DNA from 2 places in the Actinomadura graeca genome. Region 1 is predicted to be linked to the other one. Evidence: riboswitches for the same ligand, from Rfam matches in the RefSeq annotation. Region 1 holds a riboswitch; the other holds the start of a gene.

Region 1 (14,622 bases):
GAGGATCTGATCGCGCAGCGAGCCCTCTAGGGCGAGTTCGGAGCGATGCAGCGATCGCCGTGTTGTTCGCCGAAGGAGGGCCGCCAAGGCCCGACGCCAAGAACAACACAATAAAAACAGCTCGGGCGGTGTCGACGGGGGCACGACAGCGCCCGAGCTTGAAGAGGACCATACAAGGTGAGGTGCTGGTCTCTCTAGCCGGGGTATGCCCGGCTTGGGGCCGCTCCATACCTGGTTCCGCTGAAAAGGTGGCTGTCCGGTTCGCCGACCGTGTCGGGGAGGTCGGCCGGCTCGGGCACGGCGGCGTGGGCGTCGGCGGGGGTGGCGGAGCCGTTGGCGCTGGTCGAGCGGGGGGCGCGGAGGACGGCCCAGACCGTGGTGGCGCCGTCTTCGTGGCGGACGCCCCAGCCTTCGGAGAGGGCCTCGACGATGCCGAGGCCGCGGCCGCCGAGTGAGGACAGGGTGCCGGGGCCGCGCCGGGGCTCGGTCATGGCGCCGCCGTCGCTGACCTCCAGTTCCAGGAGGTCGCCGCGTCGGAGCCAGCAGACCTTGACCTGGCCGGACGGGAGGGGGCGCGCGTGGCGGAGGGCGTTGCTGAGGAGCTCGCTCACGATCACGCTGGCGTCGTCGACGATGGACTCGTAGACGCCGGAGGCGACCAGATCGGAGCTGAGGCGCTTGCGGGCGACCGCGACGCTCGACGGCGCGTGTGGCAGTAGTACGACGCTCGACGCCCTCACCTCCTCGTGGATTCGCTGACTCGGACGAGGCCCGTCGCAGCCCTTCCGGTACGACCGAAATGCCCCAATGTCACCGGCCGGAAACACGGGGGATGTGGTTCGCCACCTGCACAACGAGTCTTCGGGCGTCCGGTCACGGTGATCACCCCCGTTTGCGGCGTCGGAACGGAATCTCGTCACCAACGGCGACCAACAATGGATCTATCCAGCCAACGGCGGATTACTCCTCACGCGCGCGTTTCGTCCATCACACCCTGCAGCCACCGAACTTTTCCGCAGAAGCCCAGGCTGCCACCTGTCAGGAAGGGGGAAAGCGCCGGTCACAGCGTTCTCACCCGCTGGTCCAGCACCCTCTATCGTCACGGACAGTAACCGTCCTCGCGGAGTCGATCAGGCCCTGCGGAGGGCGAGTCGCATGCAGGTACCCTCCCCCGGAGGGGTGGTGTCGTGCCCGGTCGCGACGCTTTTCCGGATATGCGTTCGAGGAGTGGGACCGCCGCCGTCTGAGATCGTCGTCACACCAGATCCGACTTTTCGCGACTTGGTGTGAAATGCATCACTGTAGGGTCGGCCCGGGTGCGCCGAAATCGTCCCACCCTGGGCTTCGGTGAGCCGTTTGACGATGTAGAGGCCGAGCCCGATGCCGCCGAACCGGCGCCGGTCCCCGGCCTCGCCCTGGACGAACCGTTCGAAGATCCGGTCGTGGTCGCCCGGGGCGATGCCGATGCCCTCGTCCACGACCGTCACGATGACGTCGGGGCCCTCGGCGCGCGCGCGGACCCAGACCGTCCCGCCGTTCGGTGAGTACTTGAAGGCGTTCTCCAGAAGCTGTCCGAGGACGATGTCGGTCGCCATCGGGTCGCCCTGCGCGGGCGGGAGGTCCGGTGCGATCTCCAGTTCGACGCGGTGCAGCGGCGACAGGGACCGGAACCCGCCGACCACGCCCTCTAGGACGCGGGTCAGGTCGAACGGCTCGATCGTCACGGCCAGCTCGTCGGCGCCCGCGCGGGAGCCCAGCAGCAGGTGCTCGACGAGGCGGGCGAGCGACTGGGCGCGCTCGGCGATCGTGGCCACGGCGGTGCGGCGGTCGGGATCGGCCAGCTCGTCCCACCGGTTGACCAGCGTGGACGCGAAGCCCTGCACGACCGTGATCGGGGTGCGCAGCTCGTGGCTGGTCGTCGCGAGGAACAGGTCCTTGGCCTCTTCGAGGGCCTTGGCCTCGGAGACGTCGCGGAAGTCCACGACCAGCTCGCCGGTCTCCTCGATCTCGGCGGCCAGCACGTTCAGCCAGGTCCCCGACTCCAGCGGGAACGTGAGCATCTCGCCCAGCGCGGGCATCGCGAACGGCAGCGGGCGGCCGAGCGCGTCCTCGGGCGGGATGCCGGTGAGGGTGTGCGCGGCGGGGTTCCACTGCCGGACGACGAGGTCGTGGTCGAGGACGGCGATGCCGTCCGCGCTGGAGTCGATGACGGCGCGCTCGTGCGCGCGCTGCCGGACGACCTCGGCGTAGGCGACGGCGTTCCCGACCGCGACGCCTGCGTGCCCGGCGAGGAGCTCCAGCAGCTCCAGCTCCATGTGCCCGACCTTGCGGCCCGAGAACAGCGCGTACAGCGCGCCGTACGGGCGGTTCTGCAGGTAGGACAGACCGAGCGCGACCGTGTGCAGGCCGTCCAGCTCGGACCAGACGAGGTCGCCGAGGCGCCGCTCGCCGGTCGCGAGCTTCACCGTCTTGCCCGATCGCAGCAGTTCGCCGACCAGGCTCGGCCGCAGCTCCGCGGACGTGCCGCGCATGTGCTCGGGCAGCCCGGACATGCTGACCAGCCGGAGCCGCTCGCCCTCGATCCGCACGAATCCGCCGGCGTCGGCGCCGGTCAGCTCGATGAGCGCGGCCGTGATCCGGTCGAGCACGACCGCGAGGTCGAGCTCGGCGTTCAGGTCGGCGACGATGTCGTTCAGCCGCCGGACGAGCCGCGCCCGCTCGGCCATGTGGTGCTGGACGATCTCGTCGTCCTCCACCGGGTGGTACACCCCGACCCAGCCGAGCGGCGTGCCGCCCGGGTCCTTCAGCAGGCTCGTGTCGATGCGCACGTCGATGAGGTGGCCGTCCTGGTGGAACCGCCGCGTCGCGATCGAGATCTGCCCGCTCTCGCCCTCCCCGGCCCGCCGGGTGAGCAGCCGCTCCTGGACGGCGTTGTGCTCGGCCTTCAGCTCGTCGGGGACGATCGGCGGGACCCGCCCGACCATCTCCTCGGCCGTCCAGCCGAACATCCGCTCGGCCGCCGGGTTCCACACCGTGACGCGGTGCCGCTGGTCGACGGCCACGATCGCGTCGGCGGCGCTCTCGATGACGGCGCGCGCGATCGGGTCGTGGACGTGGTGGTGCACGTCTGTCATCGTGCCACCGCGGCCGGGTGCCGCGCCCGCCAACCAGGACCGAAAAGTTCCCACCGGACACCGCGATCTACCGGAAGAACGCCACTTCAGGGGCGTGACGGCGGCGTATTCGGGCCTCCGCCGCGGGTGCTTCCGGGCGCGGCGGAGGGTGCTCAGTGTGCCGTCCGCGCCATTCTTCCGATGACCAGCGCGGCGGTGGCGGCCACCAGGAACGACAGCAGTGAGGCGCTCATCCAGCTCTGGGGGGTGAAGTGCAGCGCGTCCTGGACGTCCGTCCAGAACCCGGCCCACCGGCTCACGGTGCCCGGGTTGATCAGCTGGTAGGCGATCACGCCGAGCGCCCACGCCGCGATCATCCCCCACCGCGACGGCGCGGTCCGCGACATGTCCCATTCACGTCCCCTGCCGAGGAAGAAATCGGCGGCGAGGACGCCGAGGAGGGGGACGAACACCGAGCCGATCAGTGACAGGAATCCCGCGTAGTCGCCGATGTCCAGAACCAGCGCGAGGACGGTGATGCCCGTGCCGAGCGCGATCGTGAGGACCCGCCTGTCCGCGCGGGGGACGAGGTTCTGGATCGAGACGGCCGTGGAGTACACGTTCGCGAACGACTGGTCGGCCTCGCGCAGCACGAACACCGCGAAGAACAGCACGCCGAGGGTCACGTTCAGGAACGGGTCGAAGACCTTCGAGGAGTCGCCCGCCACCAGGGCCAGGGCGAGCAGCCCGAGGACGTAGGCGATGATCTGCGTGACCGAGTATCCGATGGACGCGGCACCGAACGCCCCGCGCGCGCTTCGGGCGTGCCGTGTGTAGTCGGCGGCGACCGGGACCCAGGAGATGGAGACGGCCAGCGCCGCGTCTGCCCCGATCCAGAATCCGCCCCAGGAGCCGTCCGTGAGGTCAGGAAGTGGCTCGCGCACGAGCTGGATGTAGAAGTACACGAGCGCGACCATGACCGCGGCGGTCACGTACCGGCGCAGCATCCGCACCGAGCCGAGCGGCCAGATGGTCAACACGGTCGTGATGACCCCGGCCGTGATGACGTAGGCCCACCGCGGAACGCCGTCCCAGAGAGCGCGCGCGGCGTCCGCTATGACGATCAGTTCAAAGGTCCCCCAGCCCACCAACTGGGCGATGTTCAGCACGGTGGGTGCGTAGGACAGCCGCGCGCCGAACAGTCCCCGCAAGAGCACCATCGCGGGCTGGCCCGTCCGCGCGCCGGGTGCCGCGGCGAGGCCGAGCATCAGCCCGCCCAGCGCGGTCCCCACGGCCATCGCGACGATCCCCGCCACGATCGACAGCGTCGGCTTGCCGTCCGTGCCCGGCGCCAGGACGGTGTAGGCGCCGGAGAACGCGAACAAACTGACGCCGAGGTTCGCCCAGAAAGCGCTCTGGTCCCAGAAGCCGAGGACCTTCGGCGCCGGCTCGTCGAGGGTGTAGGGGACCTCGTCCCGTGGGCGCTCGTTGGCGCGCGCGCCGAGGGCGGACGTCATGGAACACACTCCCTACGCCGGCATTACCCGGACAGGTTCATGCGGTCGGTGACGCCTGCGAGTCACCCTCTCAGCCCGGTCAGCCCGAGCTCCCGCGGATATCGGTCAAACCGATGGTACAGGGCCCAAAAAGTCAGGCAACGTACGGCGGCCCGTCACCGGTGGCCTCCATCGGACGCCCCGCCTCGGCCCACCGCTTCATCCCGCCGTCGACGTTCCGGGCCAGCCACCCCGCCTGGTTGAGCGCGACCGTCACCTGGGCGGACCGCGCGCCGGACCGGCAGATCACGAAGACGTCCTGGTCGCGGGGCACCTCCGACGCCCGGTCTCCCAGCTGGCCCATCGGGATGTGGACCGCCCCGGGTGCGTGCCCCGCGTCCCATTCCTCCTGTTCGCGCACGTCCAGCAGGTACGCATCCTGCGGAACGTCAGCGGCGTCGACCGCCGGCACGTCGTCCCCGAAATTCATCACACCCCCATGGAACCGCGCATGGCCCCACCGCGTCGAATCACGTATGCGGTATCGGACGCTCCTCTTGACGACGCCCGGCCTCGCCATGATCCTCTCACTGGCGGCCTGCGGCGACGAACAGTCCTCCGGCAAGCCCGCCGACCAGCCCTCGGGCACGACGTCCGTCCAGCCTTCGGGTACCCCGGCGGACAGCCTCAGAATCCAGGTCCGGGCCTCTGCGGAGGCACCGGCCAAGACCTGGACCCTCAACTGCGCGCCGCCCGGCGGCGATCATCCGAAGGCCGCCGACGCGTGCGCGGCGCTCACCAAGGTCAAACAGCCGTTCAAGCCCGTCCCCAAGGACCAGATGTGCACCCAGATCTACGGCGGTCCGGAGATCGCCACGGTCACGGGCACCTGGCAGGGCGAGAAGATCGACACCCGGTTCACCCGCAAGGACGGCTGCCAGCTCCACCGCTGGAGTGCGGTGGGCGCCCTCTTCGGCGACGTCCCGAAGGTCCGTTGACCAGACGCTTCCCCGCTCGGTCCCCGTCCTTCCCGTCCCCTGGACCCGCTCTTCCGTCCCCTGGACCCTGACCCCTCGGTCAGGGTCCTTCTCTTTCCCCGGTCACTTGAGGAGACGGGAGAGGCGGCGGTCGGCCAGCGGCTTGCCTCCGGTCTGGCAGGTGGGGCAGTACTGGAGGGACGAGTCGGCGAAGGAGACCTCGCGGACGGTGTCGCCGCACACCGGGCATTTCTGCCCGGTGCGGCCGTGGACGCGGAGGCCGGTCTTCTTCTCGCCCTTGAGGTCCTGTGCCTCCAGGCCGCGGGAGCGCTCCACGGCGTCCCGCAGGGTCGTGATGATCGCCTCGTGCAGGGCCGTGACCTCGTCCGGGGTGAACGAGGAGGCGATCTTGAACGGGGACGTCCGCGCGACGTGCAGGACCTCGTCGGAGTAGGCGTTGCCGATCCCGGCGATCACCTTCTGGTCGCGGAGCAGGCCCTTGATCTGGGTGCGCTTGCCCGCGAGGATCGCGCCGAGCGCCTCGGCGGTGAAGGCGGGGTCCAGGGGGTCGGGTCCGAGCGCCGCGACGCCGGGGACGTCCGAGGGGTCGCGGACCACGTAGACGGCCAGGCCCTTCTTCGTGCCGGCCTCGGTGAGGTCGAAACCGGAGCCGTCGTCGAGGTGGACGCGCAGGGCGAGCGGGTTCTTGCCCCCCGGCCGGACGGGACGCGCCGGTATCTCGTCGCGCCAGCGGAGCCAGCCCGCGCGGGCCAGGTGGATCACCAGGTGGAGGCCGTCGACGTCGAGGTCGAGGAACTTGCCGTGCCGGGCGGCGCCGGTGATGGTGAGGCCGCCGAGGGAGGTCACCGGCGGGTCGTACGTCTTCAGCGCGGAGATGGCGAGAACATCGATGCGGGCGACGGCATGGCCGACCGCGCGCTCCCGCAGGAAGCCGGCCAGCGCCTCCACCTCAGGCAACTCAGGCATGCTCCCCAGTATCCGCGATGAACCCGTCCACAGAGTCGGCAAGCCCTGTGGAAAACCCTGTGCACAACACCGGATCCGTGTGCCAGGGGCCGGTTTCCGAGGTCGATACCTCTACGAATATCCCCAAAGCGCTGGGGGAGGACGGGCGTCGTGCCTGTGGATAACCTCCGGGCCGCGGCCGCCGCGGAGGTGTGATCCAGATCTCGAAATAACCCCTAGGGGGTACGGGTTGTGCCGAGTGCCGGGTTATGGCACCATGAGGGCCGCAAGATACCCCCTAGGGGTACATGAACCGAGATGAGGAGCCGCGAGATGAGCACCGCCACCTACACCGTGACCGGGATGACCTGCGGGCACTGCGTCAGCTCGGTCACCGAGGAGGTCGAGCGGGTCGCGGGCGTCACCGGCGTCGACGTGGACCTCCAGACCGGCACGGTGACCGTCACCAGCGACGGCCCCGTCGACGACGTCCTGATCCAGGGCGCCGTCGAGGAGGCCGGATACGAACTCAGGCAGTGAGCGCGCGGGACGGAGCAGGACGATGAACACAGCGACCAAGCTGGGCGCCTACGCCCTGGGCCTGGCCGTCGTCTTCGGCGGCGCCGCAGGGATCGGCAAGATCGCCGGTCCGGTGGGCGCCACGGCGGACACCGGAGGGCACGGCGGGCACGGCGGTGAGAAGGGCGGCGCGCAGAGCGGCGCACCGGGCGGGCACGGCGGCGGGCACGGCGGTGCCGATACCGGTACCCCGGTACCCGGCGGCCTCCAGATCTCCCAGGACGGCTACACGCTCGTCCCCCGCCGGACGACGTTCCGGCCGGGCGAGCCGACCGACTTCAGGTTCACGGTCAACGGGCCGGACGGCAGGCCCGTCACGGGGTTCACGCCCCTGCACGGCAAGCGGCTGCACCTGATCATCGCGCGGCGCGACCTGTCGGGCTTCCAGCACCTGCACCCGGCGGAGGTCGGCGGCGGGGTCTGGGCCGTCCAGGTGGTGCTGCCGAAGGCGGGGACCTACCGGTTCTTCACCGACGTCCAGCCCGAGGGGGCGAAGCAGCAGCTGACCCTGGGCGCCGACATCTTCGCCGAGGGCGACGGCCGGTTCACGCCGCTTCCGGAGCCCGAGCAGGTCGCCCGGGTGGACGGCTACGAGGTGCGCCTGAGCGGGAGCCTCGCACCCGGCCGGACCAGCAGGCTCGTCCTCTCGGTGGGCAAGGACGGTGAGCCCGTCACGGACCTGCAACCGTACCTGGAGGCGTACGGGCATCTGGTCGCGCTCCGCAGCGGCGACCTGGCCTACCTCCACGTCCACCCGGACGGGGAGCCGGGCGACGGGAAGACGAAGGCGGGACCCGGCATCACCTTCTACGCCAAGGTGCCGAGCGCGGGCGCCTACCGTCTGTACCTCGACTTCCAGCATGCGGGCAAGGTCCGCACGGCCGAGTTCACCGTGCACGCCGGATCGGTGCCGCAGGCGCCCCCGCCCGCCGGAGAGCCTTCCGGAGGGCCCGGCGAGGGCCACGACCACACGCACTGACGCCCGTACGAGCGAGGAAGAGGAGGAGCGATGACGACCGGCGCCGTACCCGACGCGGAACCCGGGCGGATCGAGCTGGCGATCGGCGGGATGACGTGCGCGTCCTGCGCCGCCCGCATCGAGAAGCGCCTCAACAGGATCGACGGGGTCACCGCCACCGTCAACTACGCCACCGAGAAGGCCCGGGTGGAGTTCCCCGCGGGGGTTTCTCCCGAGGACCTGGTCGCGTCCGTCGAGAAGGCGGGCTACACCGCCGAGCTGCCCCCGCCGCCCCAGAGCGGCACCGGCGGCGAGGCCCCGGCCGCCGAGGACGGGCCCGCCGATGGGTTGCGGACGCTGCGCGAGCGGCTGGTCACCTCGGTGGTGCTGTCCGTGCCGGTCATCGCGATGGCGATGATCCCGGCCCTGCAGTTCGAGAACTGGCAGTGGCTGTCGCTGGCGCTCGCGGCGCCGGTGGTGGTCTACGCGGGCTGGCCGTTCCACAAGGCCGCCTTCACCAACCTGCGGCACGGCGCCGCGACCATGGACACGCTGGTGTCGGTGGGCACGCTCGCGGCGTTCGGCTGGTCGCTGTGGGCGCTGTTCTTCGGGACGGCAGGCGAGCCGGGGATGAAGCACGGCTTCGAGTTCTCCATGACCCGCTCGGACGGGTCCATGAACATCTACCTGGAGGCCGCGTCCGGCGTCATCGCGTTCATCCTCGCCGGACGCTACTTCGAGGCGCGGTCCAAGCGCCGCGCGGGCGCCGCGCTGAGGACGCTGCTGGAGCTCGGCGCCAAGGAGGTCTCGGTCGTCCGGGACGGCCCCGGGGGCACGGCCCGGGAGGAGCGCGTCCCGGTCGAGCGGCTCGCGGTGGGCGATGTGTTCGTCGTCCGCCCCGGCGAGAAGATCGCCACGGACGGGACGGTCGAGGAGGGCTCGTCCGCCGTGGACGCGTCGCTGCTGACCGGCGAATCCGTCCCGGTCGAGGTGGGGCCCGGCGACACCGTCACCGGCGCGACCGTCAACGCGGGCGGGCGGCTGCTGGTGCGGGCGACCCGCGTCGGCTCCGACACCCGGCTCGCGCAGATGGCGCGGCTGGTGGAGGACGCCCAGGCCGGGAAGGCGCAGGTACAGCGGCTCGCCGACCGGATCTCGGGGGTCTTCGTCCCGGTCGTGATCGCGCTGGCGGCCGCCACGCTCGGCTTCTGGATCGGGACGGGCGGCGGCGCCGCCGGGGCGTTCACCGCCGCGGTCGCCGTGCTGATCATCGCCTGCCCGTGCGCGCTGGGCCTCGCGACCCCGACGGCCCTGATGGTCGGGACGGGACGCGGCGCGCAGCTCGGCATCCTGATCAAGGGCCCGGAGGTGCTGGAGTCGACCCGCGCCGTCGACACGGTCGTGCTCGACAAGACCGGCACCGTCACCACCGGGCGGATGGCCCTGGTCGACGTCGTCACCGCCGAGGGCGTCGACGAGACCGAGGTCCTGCGGCTGGCCGGGGCGCTGGAGGACGCGTCCGAGCACCCCATCGCCCAGGCCATCGCCAGGGGCGCCGCGGAGCGGGCCGGGACGCTGGGCACCGTCGAGGACTTCGCCAACGTCGAGGGCCTGGGCGTGCAGGGGGTGGTGGACGGGCACGGCGTGCTCGTCGGCCGCCCGCAACTGCTGGCCGAGTGGGCACAGGAGCTGACGCCCGCCCTGAAGAAGGCCATGGCGGACGCGCAGGCGCTCGGCCGCACCGCGGTCGCGGTGGGCTGGGACGGTGAGGCCCGCGCGGTCGTCACCGTCGCCGACCAGGTCAAGCCGACGTCGGCGGAGGCGGTCGCGCGGCTGCGCGGGCTCGGGCTGCGGCCCGTCCTGCTGACCGGCGACAACGAGACCGTCGCCCGGGCGGTCGCGGACGCGGTCGGGATCGAGGAGGTCGTCGCCGAGGTCCTGCCGAAGGACAAGGTCGACGTCGTCCGGCGCCTCCAGGACGAGGGTCGGACGGTCGCGATGGTCGGCGACGGGGTCAACGACGCCGCCGCGCTCGCCCAGGCCGACCTGGGCCTCGCGATGGGCACCGGCACGGACGCGGCGATCGAGGCGTCCGACCTGACGCTGGTGCGCGGGGACCTGCGGGCCGCGGCGGACGCGATCCGGCTGTCCCGGCGCACGCTCCGGACGATCAAGGGCAACCTGTTCTGGGCGTTCGGTTACAACGTGGCGGCACTGCCGCTGGCGGCGACCGGCCTGCTCACCCCGATGATCGCGGGCGGCGCGATGGCGTTCTCGTCGGTGTTCGTGGTGAGCAACAGCCTGCGGCTGCGCGGGTTCACGCCGCTCGCGGGGTCCGCGGATGAGGACGGCGCGGTGACCACCGGATCCGCGCGGCGGGGGGTTCCGGCGGTGCGCTGACCACCCCTTGCGGTCCTTGACGGATGCCGGGCGCCGCCGGTGCCCTGACCTCGCGATCCGAGCGCGCGGCCCTTTCCCGGGGCCGCGCGCTAACGTTTTTCGGGTGTTCCTGGCAACCTGGTATCGATTCGCGCCGTCTCACAGTGGGTGAGTGCGAAGGGAGCACGAGCACATGAGGATTGCTGATGAGCTTCTCCTGCTGGCCATCCATCCGGCCGGCGGGCGTCCCGTCATCGGTGCGGCGAAGCTCGATCTGGCCCTGGCGGGCGCGATCCTCTCCGAACTGGTCGTGTCCGGCCGCGTCCGGCTCGACGGCGACCGCGCCCACCCCGCCGTCCCGGACGCCGGCCCGCCCGCTCCGCTCCCGCCGCACGTCCCCTTCCCGCCGAACGCCCCTTCGGCCGTCCCGCTGCTGGAATCGGTGTCGTTCGGCGATGCCGGATCGCCGGGCGGCCCGGTGACGTCGCCGCGCGATCCCGCGCTGGACGAGGCGTTCACCCGGATCGTCCGCGCCCCTGGCGCCCGGGCCCACCGCCTGGTCGCCGATCTGAGCGGCGCGACCCTGCGGCTGCGGCTGCGCAACGCGCTCATCGGGCAGGGCATCCTGGCCGAGGAGGAGCAGCGGATCCTCGGCGTGCTGCGCTCCAGCAGCCATCCCGAGATGAACCCGGTGCCCAGGCGGGAGATCCTCGCGCGGCTCGACGCGGCCCTCGCGGGCGCGGATTTCGACAACACCGTGCCCGGGCGGCGGACGGCGTCGCTGCTGGAGATCGCGCACGCCTGCGACCTGACCCGCGTCCTGTTCGCCCACGTCGTGGACCTGGAACGGCGGGTCGCGGCGGTGACGGCGGGCGGCTGGGCGGGTCCGGCGGTGCGCAGGGCGATCACGCGGATGCAGTCGGACGGCGGCGCGCCCTTCGTCGCCGACACCACTGCGGGCCCGTCGTAGGTCCACCTAACGCCACACGGGCGCCGACGCCTCAGAAACGCGGCACCGCCTCCCTGCCGATCCGCAGGTCACCGTGCCGCCGCTCGGCCGGCCGCACCGGCGGGGACGTGGGGCAGCGCGCCATGACCGGTTCGCCGCCGTGGTGCGCCAGCATGGACAGCGGCGCGGGGACGGGGACGCCCCCTCCAGCCGGGCAGCGCGCCTCGTCCGATCCGGACAGCGCCGTGACCAGGGCGATGGCGATGAGCAGGACCGGCCAGAGCAGCACCGTGAGGCGGCGGCCGGCGGGCACGCGGTGAACGCGACTCGCACGCACGGGCCCGAATCTATCTCACCGGGAGCTCGCTGTTACTGACTCAGCGTGAGCAATCCGCGAAGTCCTTCGACGAACGGCCCGAGGCCGGGGTCGGCGGCGGCGTCGTCGAGCGCCTCGGACAAGGTCGCCAGATAGGTCGGGGCCGCCTGCTCTTGCAGGTCACGCCCGTCCTCGGTGATGACGGTGTAGACGCCGCGCCGGTCCTTCGGGCACATGGCGCGCCCGGTGAGGCCGGCGGCCTCCAGCCGGGCGACGAGCCGGCTGACCGAACTCTGGTTGAGGCCGATGAGGTCGGCGAGCTCCTGCATCCGCAGCTCGCCGTCGTCGGACTGCGCGAGCCGGCACAGCGCCCGGAACTCCGAGAGCCCGACGCCGTGCCCGCGTTGCAGGGCCTTCGCCAGCCGGTGCTCGACGCGGCCGTGGAGGGTCACCACGCCGTCCCAGACCCGGGCGTCGATCCCGGTCCCGTCTGCCCTCATCACGTCCACCTCGGCTTTCCGTTGACACATCGTACCCAGGGTGCCAATATCTGCATGTACATACAACACATGTAGGTACATGCAAATTCCAGTACGGTAAGAACACCGGCACGGAAGGTGATGACGATGGCCAGCCCCCTCCTCCACCCCTACGAGGGACCGCACCTCACCCTGCCCAACCGGATCGCGATGGCGCCGATGACGCGCGGACGGGCGGACGACGTCACCGCCGTCCCGCACCCGCTGACCAGGCACTACTACGCGCAGCGCGCCGCCGCCGGGCTGATCGTCACCGAGGGGATCTGGCCGGACCCCCGCGGCAAGGCCGGTCCCGGCATCCCCGGCCTGGTCACCGACGAGCAGGTCGCGGGGTGGCGCGAGGTCACCGGTGACGTCCACGCGGTGGGCGGGACGATCTTCGCCCAGCTCTGGCACGTCGGGCGCATGTCGCATCCGCTCGCCCAGCCCGGCGGGGCGACCCCCCTGGCGCCGTCGGCCGTGCGGATCGAGTCGGAGCAGATCTTCACGCACGAGGGCGACCTCGATCACGTGACGCCGCGCGCGATGACGATCGCCGAGATCGAGGAGACGGTCGCCGCGTTCGCCGCCGCGGCGCGCAACGCGGTCCGCGCCGGGTTCGACGGGGTGGAGATCCATGGCGCGAACGGCTACCTCTTCCAGCAGTTCCTCGCCGAGAACACCAACCTGCGCACCGACCGGTTCGGTGGTTCGCTCGACGGCCGGCTCCGCTTCACCCTGGACGTGGTGGACGCCGTCGTCGCCGCGATCGGCGCCGGGCGCGTCGGACTGCGGATCTCGCCCGACAACCCGGAGAACGAGATCGCCGAGCGGGACCCGCGCGGCACCTACCGCGCGCTCGTCGACGCGCTCGACCCGCTCGGCCTCGCGTACCTGCACGTCATCGAGCGCGGTGCCTACGGTGCGCTCGCCGACCTGCGGCCCCGCTGGTCGGGAACGCTCATCGGCAACTTCAACGGGCCTGAGGCCACCGCGCAGCGCGCCGGGGAGGAGGTCATCGCGGCGGGCCTGGCGGACGTGTTCTCATTCGGGCGCCTGTTCATCTCCAACCCCGACCTGCCTGCGCGGTTCGCCACCGGCGCGCCGCTGGCGCCGTACATCCCGGACCTCGTCTACGGCGGGGAGGCCGAGGGGTACGTCGACTACCCGGCCCTGACGGCCGCCCGGCCCTGACGGTCATCCGGTCCTGACGGTCATCCGGTCCTGACGGTCATCCGGTCCTGCGGGCGGTTCCGAGGGTCAGAGCGGCACGTCCCAGAAGGCGAGCTCGTGGCGCATACCTTCCAGGAACAGGCGTTCGGCGCGTCCCGCGTCGGCCCCCGACTCGTCGATCATCTGGGCGCAGCGGCCCGTCAGCGCGGCGAATCCGGGATCGGCATAGGTGTCGACCCAGCGGCGGTAGCGCGGCTCGGACGGCGGGTCCTCGGCGAGACGGGCGCCGAGCGTCGAGTACCCCCACATGCAGGGGTAGAGCGCGGCGAGCCCCTCGGCGTAGGTGGCGGCGCTGTCCAGCAGGAACGTGGTGTAAGCGGCGCAGGCGGGGCCCTGCGCCGCGCCGTCCAGGTCGGCGCCGAACGAGGCGGAGAGCGAACGGTGCAGGTCGAGTTCGTCGTGGAACGTCGTGTACGCGAGGTCCACGAGGTCGCCGAGGTGCGCGGACGGCGCCTGCCAGGCGAGGCGGGAGAAGACCCGGACGTAGTCGTGCAGGAAGAGGTAGTCCTGCTCCAGCCAGGACCGGAACACCGCTTCGGGGAGGTCCCCGCGCGCGATGCCCGCGACGGTCGGGTGCTTGAGCTGCTCCTCCACGAGCGGGCGGCCGAGATCCTCCAGGTGCGAAGCGAGACTCATGCCGCAAGTCTTCCATCGCCCTGAATGACCAGACCCCGCCGGGTCGCGTGACCCGGCGGGGCGCTGGTCGTACGCCGGTGTGTGGGTCGCCTCTCGGCGAAAGGCACAACACGGCTCCAGCCGGACGGTATTCCGTGAAGGCGAAAGGTGAGGCCCGGGGACACCAGGCACACCGGCTGTCATATGTAACCGAGAGCCTCCCGGGATTGTTCCCGGGGTCGTCCGGGTGTTCTACCGGGCCGCGGGCACGTCCGGGACGTCGCCGAACGTCCCCGTGCGGCGGATCGTCTGCCAGCGCAGCCCGACCCCGAGCACGGCCGTGACCACCGACTGGACGACGACCAGGTACAGCAGCTGCCGGTAGACGATCTGCTGGAACGGCAGCGCCCACAGGGGACGGATCGGCTCCCCGTCCAGCCAGAGCGCGTAGGCCCCGGCGGCGGTCTGGGCGGCGGTGAACGCCGCCCACATCAGCAGCGGCCCGGCCGGGTCGAGGAACACC
Region 2 (14,622 bases), 4.5 Mb from region 1:
TGGGGGTCACTCAAGCTGATCGCGACGAACGGTGGTGGTGGCTTGAGGCGGTCGAGCGGGCCGCGGGGAACCGCCCGGCGTCGTCGGGGTGGTGCGGGTCAGGAGCCGGCGTTTTCTACTACGGCGGCCCATTGCTCCAGGAGTTCCTGGGCGGCGTCCTCGTCGGGGCCCTCGGCCCACAGGTGCGTCACGGCCTCCGCCGGGTCGGGCAGGATGAGGGCCCAGCGGCCGTCGCCCTCGATGACGCGGACGCCGTCGGTGGTGTCGACGGTGCGGCCGGAGGCGGCCTCGACCACGTGGCGCATGACGGCCCCCTTCGCCGCCCAGGGGGTCGGGACGGAACGTCGCAGGAGGTGCGCGTCGGGGATGCGGCGGTCGATCTGCGAGAGGGTCAGGCGGGTCCTGGCGACGAGGCCGACGAGGCGGATGAAGGCCGCGATGCCGTCGACGGTGCCGCTGAACTCGGGCATCAGGAAGCCGCCGCGGCCGTCCCCGGCGAAGATCACGTCGGGGTGCCCGGCGGCCTTGGTGAGGACGTCCTGGGAGGTGGAGGTCCACTCGACCTGGACGCCGTGGAAGCGGCAGACCTGCTCGGCGACGCGGGTCGTGGTGACCGGGAGGGCCACGCGGCCGGAGCGGCGCTCGGCGGCGACGAGGTCGAGCATGACGAGCAGGCCCCGGTCGTCGCCGACCAGCTCGCCGTTCTCGTCCACGAGGGAGATCCGCTCCCCCACCGGGTCGAACCGGACGCCGAACGCCGCGCGGGACGACGACACCAGGCCGCCGAGGCGTTCCAGGTCGCGCATCCGCTCGGCGAGCGTCTCGGTGGGGTTGGCCTCGTCCAGGCGGTTATTGCGGGTGAGGACCTCCACGCCGAGCTTGCCGAGCAGGTTCGGCAGGACGAGCGACGCCGTGCCGCCCGCGCAGTCCAGGACGATCTTCAGCCCGGCCTCGCGGACGCCGCTGATGTCCACGCGGCGCAGGAGGTCGCGGGTGTAGGTCTCCACGACGCGGGGCGGGTAGGTCAGCTCGGCGATCTCGCCGGGGAACGCGCGCCGGTACTCCTGCCGGCCGAAGACCCGTTCCAGCTTGCGCTGCGCCGCCTGGGAGAGGTCGGCGCCGTCGGCGCCGAGGAAGACGATGTCGACGCCCTGCGGGTCGCCGAGGGTGGTGCGGATGTAGATGCCGCCCACGCAGTCGGCGCGGCCGGTCTCGAAGCGGGCGACGGTCAGCGGGGTCGCCTCCAGGTCGAGGACGTCGATGGCGCTCGCGGTCAGCGCGCTGATCACGGCGCGTTTGAGGGTGCGGGCGGCGCGGGAGGCGTCCCGTCCGGCGACGACGGTGGTCCCCTTCTTCAGGGTCGTGGCGTAGGCGCTGGCGAGGCGCACCGCGAGCTCCGGGGTGATCTCCACGTTGACCAGGCCGGACACGCCCCGCGGGCCGAACAGGTTGCGCTGTCCCCGCGACTCCCAGATCACGCTGGTGTTGACGACCGCGCCGGCCTCGATCGTCTTGAACGGATAGACCTTCACGCCGCTGGAGACGTACGCCTCCGCCTCGATGACGCACTCGTCGCCGACGACCGCGCCCTCCTCGACGCGGGCGCCGGCCATGATGTCGGTGTTCTTGCCGACGACGCAGCCGCGCAGGCTCGTGGACGGCGCGACGAACACGTTGTCGTGGACGATCGCCCGGTGCAGGAAGGCGCCCTCCTTCACCACCACGTTGCTGCCGAGGACGGTGTACTCGCGCAGCTCGACGCCGGCCTCGACCTTGGCGTAGTCGCCGATGTACAGCGGACCCTTCAGGACGGCCTCGGCGTCCACCTCGGCGCCCTCGGCGACCCACACGCCGGGGGACATCTCGAACCCTCCGAGGTCGATGCCGACCTGCCCGGACAGCATGTCGGCCTGCGCCTTCATGTAGCTCTCGTGGGTGCCGACGTCCTCCCAGTAGCAGTCGGCGACGTACCCGAGCAGCGGCGCGCCGTCGGCGAGGAGCCGGGGGAACACGTCGCCGGACCAGTCGACGACCTCGCCCGACGCGACGTGGTCGAGGACCTCGGGCTCCATGACGTAGATGCCGGTGTTGACGGTGTCGGAGAACACCTGGCCCCACGTGGGCTTCTCCAGGAACCGCTGCACGCGGCCCGCGTCGTCCACGATGATGATCCCGAACTCCAGGGGGTTCGGGACGCGTTTCAGCCCGATGGTGACCAGGGCGCCGCTGCGTTCGTGGAACCGCACCATGTCGGTCAGGTCGATGTCGGTGAGGGCGTCCCCGGAGATCACCAGGAACCGGTCGTCGCGCAGGGCCTCCTCGGCGTTCTTGACGCTGCCGGCGGTGCCGAGCGGAATCTCCTCGGTGGCGTAGCTCAGCGACATGCCGAGCTCCTCGCCGTCGCCGAAGTAGTTGCGGATCAGCGCCGCGAGGAACTGGACGGTGACGACGGTCTCGCTGAACCCGTGCCGTTTGAGCAGGCGCAGCACATGTTCCATGATCGGCCGGTTGACGAGCGGCAGGAGCGGCTTGGGCTGGTTGGCGGTCATCGGACGCAGCCGCGTCCCCTCGCCCCCCGCCATCACGACGGCCTTCATCGGGGGTTCTCAGCTCCCTTCTGATCGCCGGCCGGCGGAGCCCGCCCCGGGCACTCCCCCCGGGTCCGGCGCGGCGGCCGGGCCGGGCGCGGCGCCCGGGTCCGGCGCGGTTTCCGGCGCGTTTTCCGGCACGGGGGCCGGGGGCGAGGCGCGGCCTGCCGCGGCCAGCCGCCGCGTCTGCGCCCAGTACAGGACGGCGGCCCACCAGTACAGGGCCGTCCCCCAGATGGCGAAGGACCATCCGATGACCTTCGCCGTGGTCCCCGCGCCGCCGTCATGGTCGCCCAGCAGCAGCAGCGGGAAGGCGTACAGCAGGCAGAGCGTGGCCGCCTTGCCGATGAAGTGGACGGGGAGCGTCCCCCCGTACCCCAGCCGCCGCACGATCGGCGCGATCGGGACGATCACGACCTCGCGGGCCACCAGCAGGACCACCAGCCACACCGGGATGATGTCGCGGATCGTGAGGCCGACGAGGGTGGCGAAGATGTAGAGCCGGTCGGCGGCGGGGTCGAGCACCATCCCCAGCCTGCTGGTCTGGTTCAGCGCCCGAGCCAGCTTCCCGTCCAGCCAGTCCGACAGCCCGGCGAACACCAGCAGGCCGAGCGCCCACCAGTCCGCCTCGGCGAGGACGAGCCACAGGAACAGCGGGACGCCCACGAGACGCGCCAGGCTGAGGACGTTCGGCACCGTCCAGATCCGGTCCTGTCCCGCCACAGCACTCACCGACGAGCTCGCCTCCCTGCGTCCCCCTTGATCCTGACCCTACCGGTAAGGGTTTGAAAGCCCCCGATAGCGTCCGGTCATGCGATGGACTGTGCACGGGGAGAGGTCGATCTACGACAGCCCCTGGATGGACGTGCGGCTGGCCGATGTCGAGCTCCCCGACGGGCGCCGCGTCGACCACCACCTTCTGCGGGTGCGCCCCGCCGCGGGCGTGATCGCGGTGGACGGCCGCGCGCGGGCCCTGCTCATCTGGCGGCACCGTTTCATCACCGACCGGTGGGGCTGGGAGGTTCCGGGCGGACGGGTCGAGGACGGCGAGGACCCCGCCGGCGCCGCCGCGCGCGAGCTGGTCGAGGAGACGGGGTACCGCGCGGGGCCGCTGCGCCGGATCCTGGAGGTGCCGCCGTCCCCCGGTGTCCACGACGGCGTCCACCACATCTTTCGGGCGGACGGCGCCGAACGGGTCGGCGAGCCCACCGACGTGGAGGCGGAACGCATCGAGTGGGTTCCGCTGGCCGACGTCCCGGACATGGCGGCGCGCGGTGAGATCGGCTCGGCGTCCAGCCTCTGCGGGCTGCTCCTGTTGCAGCGTCTCAGCGGGGGGTGACGGAGCCCACGTCCGCGACGGGCAGGAGGGCGGTGACGGTGAACCCGCCGCCCGCCCGGGGACCGGCGTCCAGGGTCCCGCCGACGCTGCGCGCCCGTTCGATCATCCCGAGCAGGCCGAACCCCCGCGGCGACCCTCCGGCCGGGCCGCGCCCGTCGTCGGCGACCCGGACGGCGAGCCGGTCCCCGTCCCGCGCCAGCCCGACCTCGACGGTCGTGGCGGCGGCGTGCTTGACGACGTTGGTCAGCGCCTCCTGGACGATGCGGTAGGCGGCGACGCCCACCTCCGGCGGCGGCGTCCCGGCCCCCTCGTCGTCGAGGACGACGGTGAGCCCGGCCGCGCGCGCCGCCTCCGCGAGACCGGCGATCCCCGCGATGCCCGGCAGGACCTCCGGCGGTCCGCCGTCGGCGCCGCGCAGGACCTGGAGGGTCCCGCGCAGTTCCGTCCGGGCGTCCCGGCAGGTCGCGGCGATCGAGGCGAGCGCCTCGCCGAGCTCCCCGCGGTCCACCGGGCGGTCGCCGCGGACGAGGTGCGCCGCCGCGCCCGCCTGCACGCCGATCAGGGTGATGCTGTGCGCGAGGAGGTCGTGCAGGTCACGGGCGATCCGGAGGCGTTCCTCGGCGACCCGGCGGCGCGCCTCCTGCTCCCGTGTCCGCTCGGCGCGCTCGGCCCGCTCGGTGATCGCCGCGACGCGGGCGCGGTGGCTCCGCCACACCTGGACGGCGATGGCGATCGCGACGACGCCCTCGATCACCGCGATCTGCTCCCGGACGCTGCCGCCGCCCGCGCGCATCGCCATCCCGACCACGCAGGTCAGCAGCAGCAGCGCGACGACGCTGAGCACGACCCGGACCCGCCGTCCGAGCACGGCGTACCCGAACAGCGCGATCACCTCGGCGGGCACCAGCGCGTGGTGCTGGTACTGGAGCAGGTGGTACGGCAGCGCCAGGACGACCAGCGACGCCAGCGCCCGGCCCGGCCAGCGCCGCAGGACCGCCAGCGGCGCGTGCACACCGGCCAGCAGCAGGAGGCCCGGCGCGTCCAGCGGGCGCACCTCGGGCCACACCGCCGCCGCGACCGCCGCGCAGACGGCGAGCGCCGCCGCCGCCAGCGCATCCCTGACCTGACCGCTCACCCGGGGGACCGTCACCACCACGCCACCATCCTCCCCGACGGGATCCCCGTCCCGCACCCGCCCCGCGATGGCGGTGCGCCGGCTCCGGGCGCGCCGGCGGTACGGTCGGAGGCGCCCGGTACGGTCACGGACGGAGCGGCATGAAAGCGATCTTCCTCATCACCGGGATCCAGGCGGCCGGGAAGTCGACGGTCGCGCAGCTCCTCGCGGAGCGGTTCCCCCGCTCGGTGCACGTGCGCGGCAGCGTGTTCCGGCGGATGGTGGTGGGCGGGCGGGCGGACATGACACCGGACCCGTCCGAGGAGGCCGTGCGACAGCTCCGCCTGCGGCATCGCCTGACGGCACGGACGTGCGACGCCTACTTCCGCGAGGGGTTCACCGTCGTCGCGCAGGACGTCGTCCTCGGCGGCCACCTGACCGAGATGACCGCGCTCATCGAGGGGCGGCCGCTGCTCGTCGTGGTCCTCGCCCCGCGGCCGGAGGCGGTCGCGGCCCGCGAGGCGGCCAGGGGCAAGGACGCCTACGGCGTGTGGACGATCGAGCAGCTCGACGAGGGCCTGCGGACCGGGACACCGCGCATCGGGCTGTGGCTCGACACGTCCGGCCAGACGCCGGAGGAGACGGTGGACGAGATCCTGCGGCGCGCGCAGGAGCCGGAGTCCTGGGCGCTGTAACCGGACACCGTAGGGCGATTCACCCACCGGCCCTTATCCCATGGGCGCCGCTTGCGGCAACGGGGGTGCGGCGGGTTAGCGTCGGGCACGACAGATCGCGGGGGCCCGGCGAACCGGGCTGAGATAGCGGCTGGGACGGCCGCTGACCGCTGGAACCTGACCGGGTAATGCCGGCGTAGGGAGAGATCGAGTCGTATGACCGAGACCGTGGTTTCCTCTGCCCGCAAGACGTTCCTCCAGGGTTCGCGGCCCGACCTGCGCGTGCCCATGCGGGAGGTGCCGCTGACCGACGGCGGCGCCGTCGTCCTGTACGACACGTCCGGGCCGTACACCGACCCGTCGCACGAGACGGACGTCCGGCGGGGGCTGCCCGCCCTGCGGGACGCGTGGATCACCGAGCGCGGCGACACCGCCGCCTACGACGGGCGGGCCGCACGGCCCGAGGACGACGGGCGGCGGGCCGGCGACCCGCTGCGCGACCGGGCGGCGTTCCCGCCGAGACGGCCCAGGCGCGCGACCGGAGGGGCGGTGACCCAGCGCGCCTACGCGCTCCGCGGCGAGGTCACACCCGAGATGGAGTTCGCCGCGCTGCGCGAGGGCGTGGCGCCGGAGTTCGTCCGGGACGAGCTGGCCGCCGGGCGGGCGGTGCTGCCCGCCAACGTCAACCACCCCGAGATCGAGCCGATGGTCATCGGCCGGAACTTCCTCGTGAAGGTGAACGCGAACATCGGCAACTCCGCCGTCGCCTCGTCCATCGAGGACGAGGTGGAGAAGATGACCTGGGCGACCCGGTGGGGCGCGGACACGATCATGGACCTGTCGACGGGCCGCGACATCCACACCACGCGGGAGTGGATCCTGCGGAACTCGCCCGTCCCGGTCGGGACCGTCCCGCTGTACCAGGCGGTGGAGAAGGTCGGCGGCGACCCGGCCGAGCTGACCTTCGACGTCTTCCGCGACACGGTGATCGAGCAGGCGGAGCAGGGCGTGGACTACATGACCGTCCACGCGGGCGTGCTGCTGCCGTACGTGCCGCTGACGGCGCGCCGCAAGACCGGGATCGTGTCCCGCGGCGGGTCGATCATGGCGGCGTGGTGCCTGGCGCACCACGAGGAGAACTTCCTGTACACGCACTTCCGGGAGCTGTGCGAGATCTTCGCCGCCTACGACATCACCTGGTCGCTCGGGGACGGGCTGCGCCCCGGGTCGATCGCCGACGCCAACGACGAGGCGCAGTTCGCCGAGCTGCGCACCCAGGGCGAGCTGACCCGGATCGCCGCGGAGTACGGCAACCAGGTGATGAACGAGGGACCCGGGCACGTCCCGATGCACAAGATCAAGGAGAACGTCGACCTCCAGCAGGAGTGGTGCGACGGGGCGCCGTTCTACACGCTCGGGCCGCTGACCACCGACATCGCGCCCGGCTACGATCACATCACCTCGGCGATCGGCGCGGCGATGATCGGCTGGTACGGCACCGCGATGCTCTGCTACGTCACCCCCAAGGAGCACCTGGGCCTGCCGGACCGTGACGACGTCAAGGCCGGCGTCATCGCCTACAAGATCGCCGCGCACGCCGCCGACCTGGCGAAGGGCCACCCGGGCGCCCAGGCGTGGGACGACGCGCTCTCCGACGCGCGGTTCGACTTCCGGTGGGAGGACCAGTTCAACCTGTCCCTCGACCCGGACACCGCACGCGCGTTCCACGACGAGACGCTCCCGGCCGCCCCGGCGAAGACCGCGCACTTCTGCTCCATGTGCGGGCCTCACTTCTGCTCCATGAAGATCACCAGGGACGTCCGGCGATACGCCGACGAGCACGGCCTCGGCGAAGACGAGGCCCTCGCCGCCGGGATGCAGGAGAAGGCCGGCGAGTTCCGCGCCACCGGCGGCCGCGTCTACCTGCCGATATCACCCGGCGGCTCCTGACCTGCCACCACCCGGGCCCGCCGCCGTCCTCGACGCAGGAGGCGCCGGTGATGTCGCGGGTGCGGTCGTCCACGATGCCTCGTAGCCGCCGCACGGCGGTCCGGGCCAGGGGGCCGCGATGGTCCGGGCCCCGTGCCCGGTGGGAAGGGGCGGCGCGGCTGCTGCGGCGCCGCCCCCGGCTCCTGGCACGCCGCCGCCCCGCGCGGCCCTGCTCTCCAGCAGCTGCCGGACCTGTTCGGCCAGGTCGTTCAGGGTCATGCCCTCGACCAGCCGGTATCCCACGTCATTCCAGGGCCAGGGCACCAGCGCCCAGTAGCGGCCGGTGGCTTCGCCGCGCCAGTGCCGCACCCGGCCCGGGAACCGCGCCGGAGCCTGAGGGCCGGACGTCAGGGCGAGCGTGGTCACGGGAGCGTCCGGCGGGATCGGCGCGCTCACGACGAGCCCCCTTCGCGGCGTCGGCGACGTCCTGCACCGCGCGGTCCATGCCGGTGACGAGCCCGATCTCCTCGCCCACCGCCCACCGGAACACCGCCCGCTGGCAGATGACGATCAGCTTCCGCTCGTCCGACCCGGTCACGATCAGGCTGGTCCGGTAGATGCGGACCGTGACGCCGCGCTCGCCCAGCCTGGCCACCAGCGTCCGCAGCGCCAGCCGGTGGTCGCACTCCTGCGCCGCCTCCAGCAGCTTCCGCAGTACCAGGGGGCTGTCGGCGTAAGTCGCGACGATCCCGCCGGGGAACTGCCCGCCCACCGCGCGGATCACCGCCTCGTGCCCGCTCACCGCGCGGGCCTCCCGCCGGTCTCGGCGTCGGTGACCTCCCGCAGGTTCTCGCGCAGTGCCTCGGCGGTGTCGGCGTCCAGCTCGGTCACCACCCGGCCGCCGAAGGGGCCGTGGTGCCCGGCGCGCCCGGTCGGCCGCGTCGCCCACCACCGCGCGGTGTCGGCGGTGTGAATGATCGACCAGCCCGGAAACTCCTCCCGCAACGCCGCCTTCCGCTTCTGTACGGCGTCCGTATTGTGCGGTTGCTGTACTTTGCCCATAGCCGGATCTCACTTCCGGTCAGACCCCGGCCGGTGCTCCTAACACCGCGTCCGGGGTCGCCTTATTTGGGGTGGGATCGAGCATGCTCCTGAGCCTGCGGACGTTTGAACAGCGTTCCAAGGACGTCTACGACGTGTCAGAGATACGTTCGGGGAACGTCCCTTCCGTCCCGACGCTGGGAGCGCAGTGGCCAACGACGCGCTGAGGCAGGCCCTGAACGATGCGAGACTGACGGAGCAAGAACTAGCCGACGCGTGCCAGGTGGACGTGAAGACGGTGGCTCGGTGGATCGTCGATGAAGGGCGGACGCCCCACCTGCGACACCGGTGGGACGCGTCTCGGGCCTTAGGAGTTGATGAGGCCGTGCTGTGGCCCGACGCAATCCGAAAGAACGTCAAGACCGGCCCCGATCGCGAGGTCGTCGCGGTCTACCCGCACCGATCCGCCTGCCCGAAGTCGGTGTGGCGACGCCTGATCGACGATGCCTCCAAAAACCTCATTTTCGCCGGTTACACGAACTACTTCCTGTGGCTTGAGATCCCCAACCTCCGGGGGATTCTCCGCCGCAAGGCTCAGAATGGCAGTCGGGTTCGGTTCCTGATCGGCGATCCCGAAAGCGATGTGACCCGGCGCCGTGAAACTCTTGAATCCGTGCCGCTCACGGTCGGCACACGCATCAAGATCACTTTGGACGAGCTTTCCAAGGTCGCCGACGTCCCAGGCATCGAAGCCCGCTACGGAGACGATCACATTGCCATGAGCGTCTTCATCTTCGATGACCAGATGCTCGTGACACCGCATCTCGCATACCTGGTCGGGCACGACTCTCCCATGCTCCACGTGCAGCGCTGCCAAGAAGAGGGCCTCTTCGATCGCTTCGCCTGCCATGTCAACGAACTCTGGAACAACGGACGCCCCGTGGCCGGCAACTGATCAACCGTCCCCGAGACGACAGAGCGCCGGTCGCGAGCAGGCTGAGCAGCTGATCGAGAACTCGCGCCGTTCCAACCTGTCGCTCGGACTCAACCCGATAGACCGGCTGGCCGAGGATGGAGCATGAGCACGACGAAAGCCCGGCGCGTCGACCACTGGCAGGACCCGGACGCGCCCAAGCCCACCAGCCGCAAGCCCTCGGCGTCCGCGCTCGTACGTGACGACGATGGCCGGGTGCTGCTGCTGCGGCGCCCTGACAATGGTTTGTGGACGATTCCCACAGGCGGGCTGAAGAAGGGCGAGACCATCCGGGAGTGCGCCGTCCGGGAGTGCCGCGAGGAGACCGGCGTCGAGATCGAAACCGGCGATCTCGTGGGCGTGTTCACCACCCCCGACCACGTGATCGAGTACATCAAGGACGGGCGGGTGGACGAGGTCCGGCAGCCGGTGAACATCTGCCTGCACGCGCGGCCGGTCGGCGGTGTCCTGATGACGACGGACGAGGCGTCCGAGGTCGTCTGGGTCGCGCCGGACGACCTGGACGACTACGAGATCCATCCCGCACTCTGGCGGCGGATCCGGCATGGCCTCGACAGCAGGGAGCCGCAAATCGACTGAGGCCTCTGACGCCGGCGGCGGGTGCGTCTATCTGTCCTTGTTTCCCGGCGGCTCCTGACCGGTCCTTCCGAGGCCGCCGCGGACCACTCGTCCGCGGCGGGTTCGGCGGCCTTCTGTGTGCGGGGACCATGCGGCTCATCACCGCTACTATCTGGGGACCGTTCCAAAAACAGGCGTCCCCGTCCCCCGCCAGGAAGGACCGAAGGACCAGGTGACCACCGACGACACACCCCGGCGGGCCGCCGCCGCCCGGACCGAGCGCGCCGATGTCCGCCGCAACCGCGCGCGGCTGCTCGCCGCGGCCCGGGAGATGTTCCTGCGCGACGGCGCCGACGCCTCCCTGGAGGGCGTCGCCCGGCTGGCCGGCGTCGGGATCGGGACGCTCTACCGGCACTTCCCCACCCGGCAGGACCTTTTGGAGGCCATGCTCGCCGGGGTCTACGACGAGCTCGCCGCCCGGGCCCGCGGCCTGCTGGCCGCCCCCGCGCCCGGCGAGGCGCTGCTGACGTGGCTGCGCGCGTTCATCGAGCAGGTCACCGTGTTCCGCGGCATGCCCGCGTCGGTCATGGTGACGCTGAAGGACGAGCGGTCCGAGCTCAACCCGTCCTGCCGGGCCATGCGCGCCGCCGGCGAGGAGCTGTTCGTCCGCGCGCAGAAGGGCGGCCTGGCGCCGGCGGACACCGCCTTCGACGACGTGCTCCGGCTGGCCAACGCGATCGCCATGGCCACCGAGAACGACCCCGCCGCGGCGAACCGCCTGCTCGCCCTGGCCGCCGCCGGGCTGTGCCCGTGAATCCGGGCCCGAGGGGCCCGTTCCCGCGGCCGGCGCGTCACCGCCTCGCGGTGGGCGGGCGCGGGAGGCCGCCCGGCTAGGCGGGGACGGTGATGGCGGTGGCGATCAGGCCGCGGCCGGCCGTCCAGCGGCCGGTGAAACCGCGGAACGGCGGGTCGGGGACGAGGATCTCGGCGGTGAACGTGCCGCCGGGGTCGAGCACGAGGGTGGCGTCCTCGAAGCCGAGCCAGCGGCGCGCCACCGGGAACCACGCCTTGTACACGGCCTCCTTGGCGCAGAACAGCAGCCGGTCCCAGTGCACGTCCGGGGAGGCGCGGCCCAGCTCCTCCAGCAGGGGGAGCTCCTCCTCGCGGGCGATGGCCTCCAGGACGCCGTCGGGAAGGGGGCCGTGGGGTTCTGCGTCGATGCCGAGGGCGGCGACGTCCCCTGACCGGGCGACGGCGGCGGCCCGGTAGCCGTCGCAGTGGGTCATGCTGCCGACGACGCCGTCCGGCCACCGGGGCGCGCCCCGCTCGCCCCGCGTGATCGGGACGGGCGGCATCCCCAGCCCGGCGAGGGCCTCGCGGGCGCACCAGCGGACGGTCGTGAACTCCCGGCGCCGCTTGTCGACCGCCCGCGCGACCACGGGCTCCTCCTCGGGGAACAGGACGGCGCCGGGCGGGTCGTCGTAGACGGCGGACGTGCGGACGCCCGCCGGGACGATCCCCTCGATCACGCGTCCTCCCGCGGGAGCAGGACGGGACGCGGGCCCTGCGGCGCGGTGTCGCGCTTGCGCCATTCGCGCGGGTAGCCGACGGACACCTCGACGTGCGGCACGCCGTCCGCCCAGATCGTCCGGGGGATGTGCAGGTGCCCGTACACGACGGAGACCGCGCCGAACCGGACGTGCCAGTCGGCGGTGCGCTCGCTGCCGCACCACTGGGCGAACTCGGGGTACCACAGGACGCGCGTGGGTTCGCGGATGAGCGGCCAGTGGTTGACGAGGACCGTCCTGGTGTCGGGCGGCAGCTCCTTGAGACGGCGCTCGGTGTAGGTGATCCGCGCGTCGCACCAGGCGTCCCGCGTGGGGTGGGGGTCGGGGTGCAGGTAGACCTCGTCGGTGCAGACGATCCCCGCCTCGCGCGCGATCTCCAGGGCCTCCTCCTTGGTGGAGGCGCCGTCCGGGCGGAACGTGTAGTCGTACAGGATGAACAGGGGCGCGATCGTCACCGGGCCGCCCTCGCCCTCCCACACCGGGTACGGGTCCTCGGGCGTCAGCACGCCCAGGCCGCGGCACATCTCGACGAGCCGCCGGTAGCGGGCCTCGCCCCGCAGGGCCACGGGGTCGTCCTTCGTCGTCCACAGCTCGTGGTTGCCGGGCACCCAGACGACCCTGCCGAACCGCCCTGCGAGGGTGCGCAGCGTCCACTCGACATCGGAGAAGCGCTCGCCGACGTCCCCGGCGACGATCAGCCAGTCGCCGTCGGACGCGGGCCGGAGTCCCTCGACGAACGCGCGGTTGTCGGAAAATCCCACGTGCAGGTCGCTGATGCCGTACAGACCGCTCATCCAATGATCGTAGGCTGCCGGGGACGCGGCCCCGCCGCGTCCCCGGCACCCGTGGCCCGCGGGCGGGCGCCCTGGCCGGACAAGGCCATCCGGGCGCCGGACCTGCGCCGCACCTCAGGCGCCGGGCCGTCCCGGACGAAGGTCGTTCACGGCCGATCACGCGGGTGAGACAATTCACGGCGAGCCGGTCAGAGACGGGTGGTGGTTCGGTGGACGCGCCCCGGCCGGCGCCCGCCGGTGACGAGGATCTGCGCGCCCGGCTCGCGGCGGGCGACGAGCAGGCGCTCGGCGAGGTCTACGACCTGTACGCGCCGCTGGTGTACGGGCTCGCCCGGCGGGTCACGGGCGACCGGGAGGCGGCGCACGACGTCACGCAGGAGGTCTTCGCCGGGCTCTGGGAACGCCCGCTGGCCTTCGATCCCGGGCGCGGTTCGCTGCGCGGGTGGATCGCGACGCTCGCGCACCGCAGGTCGGTCGACTGGGTGCGCCGGGAGGCCCGGCGGCGCCGTCCCCTGCCGGAGCCCGCGCCCGCGGCCGCCGAGGGCGGGGCCGACGAGGCCGTGCTCGCCGGGGAACTGGCGAGCCGGATGAAGGAGTCGCTGAACGCGCTCCCCGTGCCCATGCGCGACGCTCTGGAGCTGGCCTACTACCGCGGGCTGACGTACCGGCAGGTGGCCGCGGCGCTCGGGATCCCCGAGGGGACGGCCAAGTCCCGCATCCGCAGCGGCCTCGCCCGGTTAGGGGACCGTCTGGAGCGCGAGGGTCTCTTCCCCTGAGCGCCGTGCGCGGGCGCGCGCGTACGCCTGAGACGCCCGCAAGGCTCAATCCGCCGGGATGTTGACCCCTTCCGGTCACGACCCAATCCGCGGCGGGCGAGGGCGACGAAGCCGTGACATCCGCGGTGCCGGTCGAAGGCACCGCCTGGCTCGCGAGAAGGTTCCAGCGATGTCACGACCGTTCCATCTCAAGGCCGCCGCGCTGTTCACGGCGGCCGCCGCACTCGCGGCGGCGGCCCTGTCCGGCTCCGGGCCGGGTGCCGCGACGGCGTCCAGTCACCGCGAGGCACCGCTCATCTCCGGACAGCCGCAGTACGACAACACCGACGTCTACGCGTTCGTCAGCCCGGATAAGCCGGACACGACGACGCTGGTGGCCAACTTCTCGCCGTTCGAGGAGCCGGCCGGAGGGCCCAACTTCTTCAAGTTCGCGAACGACGCGCGGTACGACATCAACGTCGACAACGACGGCGACTCCCTGCCGGAGTTCACCTACCGGTTCTCCTTCAAGGACTCCTTCCAGAACCGGAACACGTTCCTGTACAACACCGGGCCGGTGAAGAGCCTCGCCGACCCGAACCTCAACTTCCGGCAGACCTACGACCTGACGCTGATCCACCGCAGGCACGGCATACCGGTCGCCTCGCGGAGGCTGGCGTCGGACGTGCCGGTCGCGCCGTCCAACGTCGGCCGGGCGTCGATGCCCGACTACCGGAAGCTGCGCGAGCAGGCCGTCAAGACGCTGTCGAGCGGCGCGCAGGTGTTCGCCGGGCAGGCCGACGACCCGTTCTTCCTGGACCTGCGCGTCTTCGACCTGCTGTACGGCGGGAACCTCAAGGAGGTCGGCAACGACACGCTGCGCGGCTACAACGTGCAGACGGTGGCGCTCCAGATCCCGACCAAGGCGCTGATCGCCCATGGCCAGCCGATCGTCGGCGTGTTCTCGACGGTGCAGCGCAAGAGCGCGGGCGGCGACTGGGTGCAGGTGTCGCGGCTGGGGATGCCGCTGGTGAACGAGGTCGTCAACCCGATCAAGGACAAGGACAAGTTCAACGCCTCCTCGCCCTGGCATGACGCGCAGTTCCTGCCGAACGTCACGAACCCGGAGCTGCCGAAGCTGATCGAGGGGATCTACCAGATCGCGGCGCCGGCCGCCCCGCGCAACGACCTCGTGCAGGTCTTCCTGACGGGCGTGCCGAAGCTGAACCAGCCGCCGAAGGTCCGCCCGGCGGAGCTGATGCGGCTCA

The links. Region 1 has a riboswitch for thiamine pyrophosphate ahead of AGRA3207_RS20195 (purine-cytosine permease family protein). Riboswitches for the same ligand answer to the same signal wherever they lie in the genome.
Region 2: it holds a riboswitch for thiamine pyrophosphate, as region 1 does, so the genes downstream of both, thiC (phosphomethylpyrimidine synthase ThiC) here and AGRA3207_RS20195 (purine-cytosine permease family protein) in region 1, are expected to answer to the same signal.

The regions. Positions count from the first base shown of each region.
Region 1 is NZ_CP059572.1:4,552,309-4,566,930, reverse strand. It holds gene AGRA3207_RS20205 (ATP-binding protein) at 195-740, opposite strand; gene AGRA3207_RS20200 (PAS domain-containing protein) at 1,131-3,134, opposite strand; gene AGRA3207_RS20195 (purine-cytosine permease family protein) at 3,287-4,630, opposite strand; TPP riboswitch at 4,623-4,736, opposite strand; gene AGRA3207_RS20190 (rhodanese-like domain-containing protein) at 4,764-5,099, opposite strand; gene AGRA3207_RS20185 (SSI family serine proteinase inhibitor) at 5,167-5,607, shown strand; gene AGRA3207_RS20180 (Fpg/Nei family DNA glycosylase) at 5,710-6,573, opposite strand; gene AGRA3207_RS20175 (heavy-metal-associated domain-containing protein) at 6,886-7,092, shown strand; gene AGRA3207_RS20170 (hypothetical protein) at 7,115-8,110, shown strand; gene AGRA3207_RS20165 (heavy metal translocating P-type ATPase) at 8,141-10,489, shown strand; gene AGRA3207_RS20160 (GOLPH3/VPS74 family protein) at 10,662-11,438, shown strand; gene AGRA3207_RS20155 (hypothetical protein) at 11,470-11,754, opposite strand; gene AGRA3207_RS20150 (MarR family winged helix-turn-helix transcriptional regulator) at 11,787-12,233, opposite strand; gene AGRA3207_RS20145 (alkene reductase) at 12,354-13,445, shown strand; gene AGRA3207_RS20140 (TenA family protein) at 13,512-14,120, opposite strand; gene AGRA3207_RS20135 (bifunctional polysaccharide deacetylase/glycosyltransferase family 2 protein) at 14,352-14,622, opposite strand, start outside.
Region 2 is NZ_CP059572.1:86,601-101,222, reverse strand. It holds gene AGRA3207_RS00460 (mannose-1-phosphate guanyltransferase) at 99-2,597, opposite strand; gene clsA (cardiolipin synthase ClsA) at 2,607-3,320, opposite strand; gene AGRA3207_RS00450 (NUDIX hydrolase) at 3,400-3,927, shown strand; gene AGRA3207_RS00445 (sensor histidine kinase) at 3,914-5,083, opposite strand; gene AGRA3207_RS00440 (AAA family ATPase) at 5,203-5,736, shown strand; TPP riboswitch at 5,824-5,935, shown strand; gene thiC (phosphomethylpyrimidine synthase ThiC) at 5,932-7,665, shown strand; gene AGRA3207_RS00430 (hypothetical protein) at 7,949-8,446, opposite strand; gene AGRA3207_RS00425 (hypothetical protein) at 8,443-8,649, opposite strand; gene AGRA3207_RS00420 (helix-turn-helix domain-containing protein) at 8,894-9,640, shown strand; gene AGRA3207_RS00415 (NUDIX hydrolase) at 9,764-10,258, shown strand; gene AGRA3207_RS00410 (TetR/AcrR family transcriptional regulator) at 10,470-11,051, shown strand; gene AGRA3207_RS00405 (4'-phosphopantetheinyl transferase family protein) at 11,128-11,766, opposite strand; gene AGRA3207_RS00400 (metallophosphoesterase family protein) at 11,763-12,599, opposite strand; gene AGRA3207_RS00395 (RNA polymerase sigma factor) at 12,809-13,375, shown strand; gene AGRA3207_RS00390 (DUF4331 domain-containing protein) at 13,545-14,622, shown strand, end outside.